Linked DNA regions of Dongshaea marina. Each later gene encodes a partner of the first gene's protein in a complex. Links are inferred from orthologs where the notes say so. Each region holds a gene or a part of one and is shown in the gene's direction. Other genes may lie near its edges.

Region 1 (8,824 bases):
CAGGATTGACTTGGGAAGATCGGTAAGCTGTTTTTCAAGCTTAAAAGCCTTGATCATCGCATAACCGCTGTACCGCCCAACCGGCACAAAGTCGACACGCTTGGCCGCCAGAAACTCAAATGCCTTACGGTAATCTGTCACCCGTACAACCTTGGTGTGTTGTCTTAGAAAATCATCAAACTTCTGCCCAATACTAACTCCCTGCACCATACCGACCGTATGACCATCAAAATCACTCCATCTGGAAAATTTGAAGGGGACCTTCTGATTTACAAAGGCTGCATTCTCGTTGTAACCCATCGGAGTCTGAATAAAGCGAGAGTATTGCTGGCGTTCACTGTTAATAAAAGAGCAGATGTTTACATCAACCTCTCCGGTTTTGATTTTGCTCTGACACTGCTGCCAGTTCCCCTGGTAACTCAAATCGACCGTGACTCCGAGTTTTTCAAAAAGCGTCTTAGTTACCTCGGCACAGGCACCGACAATCTGATCACCGACTCGCCAATTCCAGGGAGCATAGTCATGGTGGCCGCAAGCCTTCACAACAGGTTTTGCATAAGTTAACGGCGCTCCGACCAGGAGCAGTAGGATGAATAATCGCAGCAGTTGACTCAAGATCATGCCCTCTAGCCTGTGTTGCTGTAAGTTTAGACGAAAGCTGAGGGGTCCTCACCAAGAGGAAACTTGTCAGGTAGCTATTCGATTGCAGCCCAGCGGTTTTGCATTGGTCGTGACATCTGATTAACTTTGAATAGATAAAAGTGATTTCAACTGTTCATTGTTTGCTAACAGGGGCTGATTATGGACTACCAAAAAAATGCGCACGGGACCTATGAATTTGACCTGTCCTATATTTCTGAGGGGATTATTATCGGACGAGGTTTTGGTTCGTGGAACCTTGAAGCAGCAACACAGTGGTTTAATAAGCAGTGTGATATTCATAAAGAGCATTTGGAGGGCTCTCGATGGGGGATGCTGAGTGATGCCCGCAAATGGGAGCTATGCACTCCTGATGTCACTGAGTATTTTGACTGGACCGTGCAGGAGCTGGTAAAAATCGGTTTATACCGCGAAGCCTTCTTGCCAAGCACTAACATACAGAAAGCGATCGTGAGCCACTACGGGGAGAAAGTTAAAGAGTCCCAGCGCAAAATAGAGTATTTCACCTGCGAGAGCGCAGCACTTGAGTGGTTGCGTTTGGAGCTCAAGCCCATCAGATAAGCTGACCCTTTACGGGGAAAAACAGATAATTGTTCAAAGGGTGAGCAGTATACCATAAACAGACGGATCAGCTCCCTATCGTTGCAACTTTGGTAACACCGGGCAAGCTTGCTCCATCACTAAAAAACTAAAAGGCCACAAGAAGGTTTATGTAAGGTGAACAAGCACTACCACCCTACAGATAGCCAGGTAACTCCCTGATATCATTGAGATAGGCGACAGGCTGATGAGAATCCAGCTCCTCGGGACCATGGACCCCATAGGTAACCGCGATCCTGTCCATACCGATCGCCTCAGCCATTGCCATATCATATCGGGAATCCCCGACCATGACGGCATCACTTACAGTCAGATCAAGCTCCTGCAAGATCTGCTCAAGCATCAGGGGGTCGGGTTTTGAGCGTGCCTGATCAGCTCCCCGGGTAGCATGAAAGTAATGTTCAAGCCCTGAGGATTTCAGGACCCGGCTCAACCCCCTGTGTCCTTTCCCCGTTGAGATTGCAAGCTGGTATCCCTGCTGATAAAGCCCCTGCACCACCAAATCAGCACCCGGATAGAGAGGAGATGGCGTCTCATCAATCTCCTGATAGAAGGATCGATAGTGTTCGATAAAATCGGGGGCATGTAACTGCCAGTCATCACCAAATAGTTTAGGCAGTGCGGACTCAAAGCTGAGCCCTATGATATCGCGAACCGCTGCGGGCTGAGGCAGGGGTAAACCGGTTTTCTTTGCAGCATGACGCATCGAAGAAACGATCCGCTCCAGCGAATCCATCAGGGTGCCATCCCAATCAAAAATAACCAGCTTATAACGCATTAGTGTTTTACCTTTACCAGCTGTGCCAGGAGTTGTTCGAGACTTTCCTCAAGAGGTGCAATCACTTCCAGCTTTTCACCACTGTTGGGATGAGTAAAAATCAGCTGATGCGCGTGCAGAAATAGTCTTTCCAGCCCCTTACGCTTCATTCGAATATCAAAGCCTTCATCACCATACTTCATATCACCGGCGATGGGGTGTCCCTGGCTCAGGGCATGCACCCGGATCTGGTGAGTCCGTCCGGTCACAGGAAATGCCTCAACCAGAGTAGCCTCCTGGTAGTTTTGCAAAATTTTAAAGCGGGTCTGGGAAGGCTTACCTTCCGCATCGACCCGGACCATACGCTCGCCAGATTTAAGAACATTCTTGCGAAGTGGCGCATTCACCACCTTCTTATCCGACTGCCAGCGACCGCGAACCAGCGCCCAATATTTTTTGGTCACTGTCTTATCACGCAACTGCTCATGCAGGTGGCGCAGGGCACTGCGCTTTTTCGCAACCAGCAGACATCCGGAAGTATCCCGGTCCAGTCTGTGCACCAGCTCCAGAAAGCGAGCCTCCGGACGCAATGCCCGTAGCCCCTCAATCACCCCGGCATTCACTCCGCTTCCGCCATGGACCGCCATGCCAGAAGGTTTATTGATCACCAGCAGGTGATCATCTTCATACAGGATGCATTTTTGCAGATTTTGTACCCAGTCCCAATGGGATGAGGGCTGAATCGACTCATCTTTTTCTGCAACACGAATCGGTGGGATCCTGACCTCATCTCCGGCACACAGACGATACACAGGTTTGACCCGTTTCTTATTGACCCGGACCTCCCCTTTTCTCAGGATGCGGTAGATGCGGCTCTTTGGAACCCCTTTGAGCTGAGTGACTAAAAAATTATCAATCCGCTGCCCCTCGTTCTCAGCATCAATTGCGAGCAGGCGGACCGTTTGATTTACTTCATTCATGGCGTGAAATTCTAGCATGAGTTATAGTTGGTGTCTGGAAAAATAGCGGCTTGCGAAATTCGGCCAACTAATGGGATAATGCGCCGGATTTTCTGAGATTTTCCAGCCTGTTGCAGAATAACGAATCCAAATGGCTCAAAAAAGAAACGAAACCGGTAAAAACAGACCGGGAGCCCATAAAAAAAGCAGGTTAATTCTCGCTCGGAGAACTATTCTCCAAATGAAACACCATAAAAGTCAGGTGTCGTGAATGCATACAACAACAGCGCCCCACCCCAAAGCAGCCGTGAGGCTCCGCTGATTAAACCCGGGGCCTGCATTCAATAACACCGTGATTATTGACACAATCGTTACATAACAACACGAGTTATCGATGAAAAGAATGCTAATCAATGCAACTCAGGAAGAGGAGTTGCGAGTCGCCCTGGTTGATGGGCAAAAATTATACGACCTGGATATTGAAAGCCCGGGACACGAGCAGAAAAAAGCGAACATCTATAAGGGGAAAATCACCCGTATTGAGCCCAGCCTGGAAGCCGCTTTTGTCGACTATGGCGCCGAACGCCACGGTTTCCTGCCTCTAAAAGAGATTGCCCGCAGCTACTTTCCAGAAAACTTTACTCCCCGTGGTCGCATCAACATCAAGGATGTGATCAAAGAAAACCAGGAAGTGATTATCCAGATTGATAAAGAGGAGCGCGGCACCAAAGGCGCGGCCCTGACTACCTTTATCAGTCTTGCGGGTAGTTACCTGGTGCTGATGCCAAACAATCCCAGAGCCGGTGGAATCTCCCGACGCATCGAAGGTGAAGAGCGCACAGAGCTTAAAAAAGCTCTGAGTCAGCTCAAGCTTCCCGAAGGGATGGGGCTGATTGTCCGTACCGCAGGTGTGGGCAAATCCTCCGATGAACTCGCCTGGGATCTCAACATCCTGCTGAACCACTGGAATGCGATTAAGCAAGCTTCGGAGAGCCAGCCTGCACCGTTTCTGATCCATCAGGAGAGCAACGTCATCGTTCGCGCGATTCGGGATTACCTGCGCCGCGATATCGGAGAGATCCTGGTCGACAACCAGAAGGTGTTTGATCGTGCGACCAAGCACATCGAGCTGGTTCGCCCGGACGCTCTGCAGAAGGTCAAGCGCTACAATGGTGAGATCCCACTGTTTAGTCACTTCCAGATCGAGAGCCAGATCGAGTCAGCCTTTCAGCGAGAGGTACAACTGCCATCCGGTGGTAGTATCGTCATCGATCCAACCGAAGCTCTGACCTCTATCGATATTAACTCCGCCCGTGCCACCAAGGGCGGCGATATCGAAGAAACCGCATTCCAAACCAACCTGGAAGCCGCCGAGGAGATCGCTCGTCAGCTGCGTCTGCGAGATCTGGGTGGCCTGATCGTTATCGACTTTATCGATATGACCCCGGTCCGTCACCAGCGTGAAGTTGAAAATCGCCTGCGCGAGGCGGTTCGCCAGGATCGAGCTCGCATCCAGCTGGGTCGGATCTCCCGTTTCGGCCTGATGGAGATGTCCCGCCAGCGTCTGCGCCCCTCTCTGGGGGAAACCTCCACTCACCTCTGCCCTCGCTGTCAGGGTCGTGGCCGTATTCGTGATAACGAGTCTTTGGCTCTGTCTATCCTGCGCCTCATCGAAGAGGAGTCCATCAAGGATAATACCCAGCAGGTCAATGCTCAGGTTCCGGTAAACGTTGCCGCCTACCTGCTCAACGAAAAACGTCAGGCCATCAGTAAGCTGGAGAAGCGCTACAAGGTTGATATCTACATCATCCCTCACGAGCATTTTGATACACCTCACTTCGAGCTGACCCGAGTTCGCAATGGCGAAGAGCTCGAAAGCTCCAGCTATGCCATGAAGAGTGAAGTTGAGCTCAAGCAGTACACGCCGAAACAGGCTCAGGCTCTCAAGAGTGAGCAACCGGTTCTACAGGGGATGAGTGCTCCGGCAGCCAAACCAGCACCATCAGCTCAACCTGTAAAGCAGGCTCAACCAGGGCTGCTGGCCCGTATTGGTTCGGCGATTGCCAGCCTGTTCAAGGCAGAAGCAGCTCCTGCACCTGCGGCTGAAGAGAAGCCTGCGGCTAACCACAGCAGCAGTAACCAGTCTCGCCGCTCCGAAAGCACAAACCGCAACAGCAATCGTCGGCGCGATCGCCGCTCCGAAAGCAAGCCCGGCCGGGATCGTGCAGCCAATCGCCAGCAAGGTCAATCCCAGGAAAAAACCCAGGACAAACCACAACGTACCAATCGTGAGCGTCCTCAAACTCAGGCGAAAAACCGCCGCCCGGCACGCAATACAAACCGTGACGCAGAGCGGACTCAGGATACAGCAGCGACTCCGGCTCAAAAACAGCAAGAGAAGCAACAGGAAAAGCAGCAACAGGTTGCTGAACGCAGACAACGCCGGAACCTTCGCAAGAAGGTGCGGATTGAGCAAGCGGTAGAAACCGAGGTTGCGGCCCAGTCAACGCCAGCCCTTGAGTCTGAAGCTCAGGTACAGGAGAAGAGCAGCAGACCACAGCGTCAAGCACGCCAGCCACGCAACAACGAAACTCGGGAGAACCGGGCACAACAGGAGACGAACCAGTCACCACGCAGCGCTAAGCCTGCCCAGGAGACCTCTTCTAAAGCGACAGAAATCAACAAGGAAGCCGTTGAAACGCAGCAGGCTCAACAGCAGAGTAAGCCTGCCCAGGTCGCTGCCAACACACAGGCAGAAAATGGCCAGGATGCAGAGCCTCGTCGTAGCCGTCGCACGCCGCGCCATCAGGTATCCCATGCTCAGCGTCGCAAGCGGATCAATGAAGAAGCACGCCGCCAAAAAGTGGAGGATTCAGAGGTAGCACAGGAGAAACCAGCTACTGAAGAGCAGCAACCATTTGCTACCCAGGAGCAGTCTAAGCCAGAGGTTCAGGAAATCGTAGCACAGAGTGTGAACACTGAGCAGCTGCCAGCTGAGCAAGCCGTGCCTGCACAAGAATCTGCACCACAGGCTTCCCAAACAGCTCAGGTTAAAACTGAGCAGGTTGAGCAGGTTGAGCAGGTTGAGCAGGTTGAGCAGGTTGAGCAGACTCCAGTCATCACTGAAGCTGCGCCGGTGCAACAACCAGAACCAGCTGAAGTAGCTCAGGCTCAGCAGCCAGAGAGTCAGCAGCCAGCTCCGGAGAGCTCAGAGCCTGCCCGGAAAGCACCAGAGCAGAAAGCTGATGCACAGCCACTCCAGGATACTGTGACCCAGTCCGGGATCATAGTGCGCTCACTGATGGTTAACGCGGTTGCAACTCATGTTCCTTGTGAGTCGCTTCCGGTTCGCGAAGCACCATGGAATATCACTGAATATGCCGAGGAGCTACGCCCAGCCATCGATAATGTCGGTCGAGCCGCAGGCTCAAGCCTGGCCCGGGAGTATGCTTCCAGCCAGCCCGTCAGCCCACAAAACCAAGCCTAAACTAAGCCGGTTTAGATCATGAACTTGCAAGCACTCCTCCGATTGGAGGAGTGCTACACAAATTCAAAAGAATAGTGATAAGATATTGATATAAATCAAAAGGCTGTCGAAGCAGATGACTCAAGAAAAAAAAACTGGCAGACGCATTCAATCCGGAGGCTGCCCAATCCGATGCCAGGATTGCAGCATCAGTCAGTTGTGCATTCCATTTACCCTCAATGAAAATGAGCTCGATCTTCTCGATCATATTATCGAGCGTAAAAAGCCCATCCAAAAAGGCGCAGAGCTATTCAAAGCTGGTGACGAGCTTAAATCTCTGTTTGCCATCCGCTCTGGAAGTATCAAGAGTTACACCATCACCGAGCAGGGTGATGAACAGATCACCGCTTTTCACCTGGCGGGCGATCTGGTAGGTTTCGATGCGATCAATGATCATCGCCACCCAAGTTTTGCCCAGGCCCTTGAGACCTCCATGGTATGTGAGATCCCTTACGAAGTTCTGGATGAGCTCTCGGGTAAAATGCCTAAGCTGCGCCAGCAACTGATGCGCCTGATGAGCAATAAGATTGTTTATGATCAAGAGATGATCCTGCTACTGAGCAAAAAGAATGCCGAGGAACGTCTTGCGGCTTTTCTGTTTAATCTCTCGATGCGCTTTGCCCAGCGAGGATTTTCCTCCCGGGAGTTTCGCCTCACCATGACCCGTGGAGATATAGGTAATTATCTGGGTCTCACGGTCGAAACCATCAGTCGTTTACTGGGGCGCTTCCAAAAGAGCGAGATGATTACAGTAAAGGGGAAGTACATCACGATCCTCGAGCCGGAGCAACTGGCTATTCTTGCCGGTGCCTCTCGTCGTTTTGATCCCAATACACCATAGGCACAGACCAATAAGTAATTGCGATTCAGGGAAGGAAATCGATATGGAAGAATATAAAAACATTCTTGTGGTTATCGACCCATTTATGGACGATCAGCCAGCGCTACACAGGGCGGTCAAACTTGCATCATTGTTACCGGGGATCCGCTTCAAGTTTTTTCTGCCCATTTATGATTTTTCCTATGAGATCACTTCCCTGATCTCAGCGGATGAACATGAACAGATGCGTCAGCAGGTGATTGAGCAACGTAGCTGCTGGCTTGCTGATCTGCTGGAGCCTCTTCCCATCGACAAAACCCAGTATGAGGTCAAGGTCGTCTGGCATTACCGCCCCTTTGAAGCGATCATCCAGGAAGTAAATGACGATCAGCATGATCTGGTTCTGAAAAACACTCACCAGCACTCACTGCTGCAAAAATTTATTTTTACCCCAACCGACTGGCACCTGCTTCGAGAGTCCCCCTGCCCCGTCCTGTTAGTGAAAGAGCATGACTGGCCCAAACAGGGAGCCATTCTTGCAGCGATCCACTGCGGCAGTCACGAACCTTTTCATCAGGAGCTCAATCAGCAGATCACTGAATTGACCCTCTCCCTGGCTCAAACTCTGGAGGCGACACCTCACCTGGTCAATGCTTATCCAGGCATGCCGATGCATATGATGACAGAGCTTCCCCAGATAGAGCCCCAGCAATACACAGAGGATGTGAAAGCACTCCATCTCAAAGAGATGCAGCAGCATGCCCAGAAATACCAGCTACCACTTTCGCAAACCCATGTTGAAGAGGGCCTGCCCGAAGAGGTGATCCCTGAGCTTGCCAGCAATCTGGATGCCGAGCTTGTCGTCCTAGGGTGCCAGGGGCGAACCGGCTGGGCCGCAGCCATTGTCGGAAATACCGCGGAGCATGTCGTCGATCGAATCGATTGCGATCTACTGGTGCTCAAGCTTGCCCCCCAAACAAACTCCTGAACCTGCCTTATCGGCCGAATCCCCCTTGCTCAGAGGGGGAACACGGCTATAATAGCCATCTTAATTTTTTGGCTGTGATAATCGAGTAATGCAACAGGATCTCAACGCAAAGCAGAAGTACAACTTCAACAAACTCCAGAAACGCCTGCGCCGTCATGTCGGTGAAGCGATCGCTGACTTTAATATGATTGAAGAGGGTGATCGGGTGATGGTATGCCTGTCTGGCGGTAAAGACAGCTATGGTATGCTGGATATCCTGAGAAACCTGCAGCAGCATGCTCCCATCAACTTTGAGATCTTTGCGGTCAATTTGGATCAGAAGCAGCCAGGATTCCCGGAAGATATCCTGCCTGCGTACCTTGAATCTACCGGCGTACCTTTCAAAATCGTTGAAGAAGACACCTACTCGATTGTCCAGGACAAGATCCCAGCGGGAAAGACCACCTGCTCCCTGTGTTCACGACTGCGCCGCGGGATCCTATATCGCACCGCAAAAGAGATAGGTGCCACCAAG
Region 2 (3,758 bases), 1.7 Mb from region 1 along the record:
GGCAAGATCCTTGCTGCGCAACATGCTCGCGAGAATAACATCCCTTATCTTGGGATCTGTCTGGGAATGCAGGTGGCGTTGATCGAGTATGCTCGCAATGTTGCCGGGCTCGAAGGGGCCCACTCCAGTGAGTTTGATAAAGAGAGCAAGCACCCGGTTGTCGCGCTGGTGACCGAGTGGATTGATGGCGAGGGGAATGTTGAGATGCGTAGCGAGAGCTCGGATCTTGGAGGAACCATGCGCCTTGGCTCTCAGCTGTGCCACCTTGAGAAGGGGTCTAAAGTGCATGAGCTGTATGGCAGCAGTGAGATCCACGAGCGCCATCGCCATCGCTATGAGGTGAATAACCATTTCCTGCCTAAGATTGAGGAGGCAGGCCTCAAGATCAGCGGTCGCTCAGCTGATCACAAGCTGGTTGAGATTATTGAAAATCCACAACATCCCTGGTTTGTCGCGTGTCAGTTCCATCCGGAGTTTACATCGACACCAAGAGATGGACATCCGTTGTTTGGTGGATTTGTAAAAGCTGCTGGTGAATTTCAGAAAAGAAATCTAAACTAGCTTGCGTGATTCGCGGTTGTGGCCTGGTGTCGCAGCCGCTTTTTCGTTTTAGGTCATACATTTTTTACTTCAAAGAGGGAAACCTTATGTCCAAAATCGTAAAAATCATCGGTCGTGAAATCATTGACTCACGTGGAAATCCAACTGTAGAAGCAGAAGTTCACCTGGAAGGTGGCTTTGTTGGTATGGCGGCTGCGCCATCTGGTGCTTCTACCGGTTCTCGTGAAGCTCTGGAACTGCGTGACGGTGACAAGAGTCGTTTTCTGGGTAAGGGTGTTTTAAAAGCAGTTGCTGCGGTTAACGGTCCAATCGCACAAGCTCTGCTGGGTAAAGATGCCAAAGAGCAGGCTGCAATCGACCAGATCATGATCGATCTGGACGGAACTGAAAACAAGTCTCAGTTCGGTGCAAATGCGATCCTGGCTGTGTCTCTGGCGAACGCTAAGGCGGCTGCGGCAGCTAAAGGTATGCCTCTTTATGAGCATATCGCTGAGCTGAATGGGACTGCAGGTCAGTTCTCTATGCCTCTGCCGATGATGAACATCATCAACGGTGGTGAGCACGCGGATAACAACGTTGATATCCAGGAGTTCATGATCCAGCCTGTTGGCGCTAAGACTCTGAAAGAAGCGGTTCGCATCGGTTCTGAAGTGTTCCACAACCTGGCTAAGGTTCTTAAGGGCAAGGGTCTGAGCACTGCTGTTGGTGATGAGGGTGGTTTCGCTCCTAACCTGGAGTCTAACGCTATGGCTCTGGCGACCATCAAGGAAGCTGTTGAGCAAGCGGGCTATGTTCTGGGTAAAGACGTGACTCTGGCTCTGGACTGTGCTGCTTCTGAGTTCTATGACAAGGACGCAGGCATCTACAACATGAAGGGCGAAGGCAAGACCTTCACTTCTGAAGAGTTCAACCATTACCTGAAGGGTCTGGCTGAGACTTACCCAATCGTTTCTATCGAAGACGGCCTGGACGAGTCTGACTGGACTGGCTTCAAGCACCAGACCGAGCTGCTGGGCGACAAGCTGCAACTGGTAGGTGATGACCTGTTCGTAACCAACACCAAGATCCTTAAAGAAGGTATCGACAAGGGTGTTGCTAACTCTATCCTGATCAAGTTCAACCAGATCGGTTCTCTGACCGAGACTCTGGCGGCGATCAAGATGGCTAAAGACGCGGGCTACACTGCAGTTATCTCTCACCGCTCTGGTGAAACCGAAGATGCAACTATCGCTGATCTGGCGGTAGGTACTGCTGCAGGCCAGATCAAGACCGGTTCTATGAGCCGCTCTGACCGCGTTGCTAAGTACAACCAGCTGATCCGTATCGAAGAAGCTCTGGGTTCCAAGGCTCCTTTCAACGGTCTGAAAGAGGTTAAAGGTCAGGCGTAATCCCGCCTCACTTTTCTTCTGAGAAAGCCCTCCGCATAGCGGGGGGCTTTTTTATGGGGCCTTCAACAAAGAGATCGGCTTATTGCTGTCAAAGATCTGCTGCAGGGCGCCATTTTCCTTGAGCTGTTGCAGGCCATGGTTGAAGTCTTCAATGATTTTGCGGGCATCTTGCGCTTTTTTCGAGATCACTAGGTGTTGGGGAGAGACACTCACCGCAGGTGTCATAGATTCAAATAGTTCGGCTTGCAGAGGATGCTGGGTTTTTAACAGGTACTCACCCTGAAGTTTATCGATGAGTGCCAGCTGAATCTTTCCGGCGACCAGCGCATCGATGAGCTCAGGATCACTATGAAAAACCTGCTTGTCGATGTTGGCTTCTTTGAACTCCCAGGGGTAGCTGTATCCCAGGACCGAGCCGATTGAGTAGGGCTTTAGATCTTTGAAGCTACTGAACTTCACCTTTAGTCCTCTCATCTTGAAAAAAACCAGAATATTTGATGGAGGAAGTGGATCCGAGTAATAGAACCATTTTTTCCGCTCTTCGGTTTCCCACAGGGTAAACATCCCATCGGCCATGCCATTTTGCGCGACTCTGAAGGCGCGCCTCCAGGGATAAAGCTCCAGGCGTACCTGATATCCCATGACCTTAAATGCTGCCTTCACCTGCTGGGTGATGAAGCCCTGCTGCGGCAGCTTCTTGCTGAAATAAGGCGGGTAATCGGCTGAGGTCAGATAGATCTCCCGGGCAAGGCTGACACCGGGCAGGGCGATCAGCAGGGAGCACAGAAGCAGAATAAGCTGTTTTAGTCGCATATCCATTGAGTGATCAGTCTCCGATTGAGCTTGTTGTGAGTATAGACCCGTGGATCGTGATGGATGTTATTTCAGCTGACAGAGCCCGGCGGACTCTAATCTGCTTTTTTTCTGAGATGGCTTTGGGCAAGATAGAGAAAATCTTGATCAACAGGGAACAGCCCATGCAACAACTCGCCATCAGCGCCTTTGGTGAACCAGAAACTCTTCAGCTACAGGAGGCGGATCGCCCTGATCCCGGGCAGGGGCAGTGTCTGGTTCGGGTGCACTTTGCCGGGGTGAATCCGGTGGATTGTAAAACCCGGGCGGGCCTTGGCTGGGCAGCAAAGCAGCTTAAAGACGCTCTTCCCTGGGTTCCCGGCTATGATATGGCAGGTGAGATCGTAAGCTGTGGGCCCGGAGTCACGGGGTTTGAGGTTGGGCAAAGGGTGTTCGGCCTGGTGGGCTTTCCGCACCAGGGAGGCTGTTATAGCCAGTACCTGGTGGCGGATGCAAGTGAGCTGTGCCCGGCTCCCGATGAACTGGTTCTGAGTAAGGCTGCGGCCCTGCCGGTGGTAGGGCTGACCGCCTGGCAGGGATTGTTTGAGCATGGCAGATTGCAAGCCGGTGAGCGGGTATTGATCCTGGGAGCTGGCGGTGCCGTGGGTCAGTTGGCGGTGCAGCTGGCGGCAGATTGCGGTGCCGAGGTGAGTGCAGTCGCCCGGGTCAACTACAAGATGCCGCTGATGATGCTCGGGGCGCAAGAGATCTATCAGGTGGCTCGGTTGCCGGATGGGATCGAAGTGGATCTGGTATTGGATCTCATCGGAGGTGATACCGCCTGTGAGATCCTTGGGAAGCTCGGGGCCTTTAAGCGAGTCGTCACCATCCCAAGCGTCAGTGTTGAACAGGTGACGGAGTGTGCAAGGACACGGGGGGCAGAGGCTTGCGGGATGATGCTGCACCCGGATGCAGATCAGCTGGCTGAGCTTGCCGACAAGTTGGCGTCTGAGCGAG

Evidence for each region. The genes of interacting proteins can lie anywhere in the genome.
Region 2: the proteins of rne (region 1) and eno are in contact, whole or in part, in a solved structure (PDB 2FYM), measured with the Escherichia coli proteins. The link is inferred for Dongshaea marina from one-to-one orthologs.

The regions. Positions count from the first base shown.
Region 1 is NZ_CP028897.1:2,342,527-2,351,350, reverse strand. The notes cover bases 2,972-6,663. They hold rne (ribonuclease E), read left to right. Parts: upstream 2,972-3,370; coding sequence 3,371-6,463; downstream 6,464-6,663. Other genes in these bases: DB847_RS11235 (FNR family transcription factor), read left to right, coding at 6,579-6,663; rluC (23S rRNA pseudouridine(955/2504/2580) synthase RluC), read right to left, coding at 2,972-2,997. Outside these bases: DB847_RS11260 (substrate-binding periplasmic protein), read right to left, coding at 1-621; DB847_RS11255 (hypothetical protein), read left to right, coding at 802-1,221; DB847_RS11250 (HAD family hydrolase), read right to left, coding at 1,397-2,038; more of rluC, read right to left, coding at 2,038-2,971; more of DB847_RS11235, read left to right, coding at 6,664-7,343; universal stress protein UspE, read left to right, coding at 7,387-8,310; tRNA 2-thiocytidine(32) synthetase TtcA, read left to right, coding at 8,399-8,824. UniProt on the Escherichia coli protein: Endoribonuclease that plays a central role in RNA processing and decay. Required for the maturation of 5S and 16S rRNAs and the majority of tRNAs. Also involved in the degradation of most mRNAs.
Region 2 is NZ_CP028897.1:647,338-651,095, forward strand. Bases 1-2,798 are described here. They hold eno (phosphopyruvate hydratase), read left to right. Parts: upstream 1-647; coding sequence 648-1,949; downstream 1,950-2,798. Other genes in these bases: DB847_RS03290 (CTP synthase), read left to right, coding at 1-561; DB847_RS03300 (substrate-binding periplasmic protein), read right to left, coding at 2,001-2,768. Also shown: DB847_RS03305 (NADP-dependent oxidoreductase), read left to right, coding at 2,927-3,758. UniProt on the Escherichia coli protein: Catalyzes the reversible conversion of 2-phosphoglycerate (2-PG) into phosphoenolpyruvate (PEP). It is essential for the degradation of carbohydrates via glycolysis.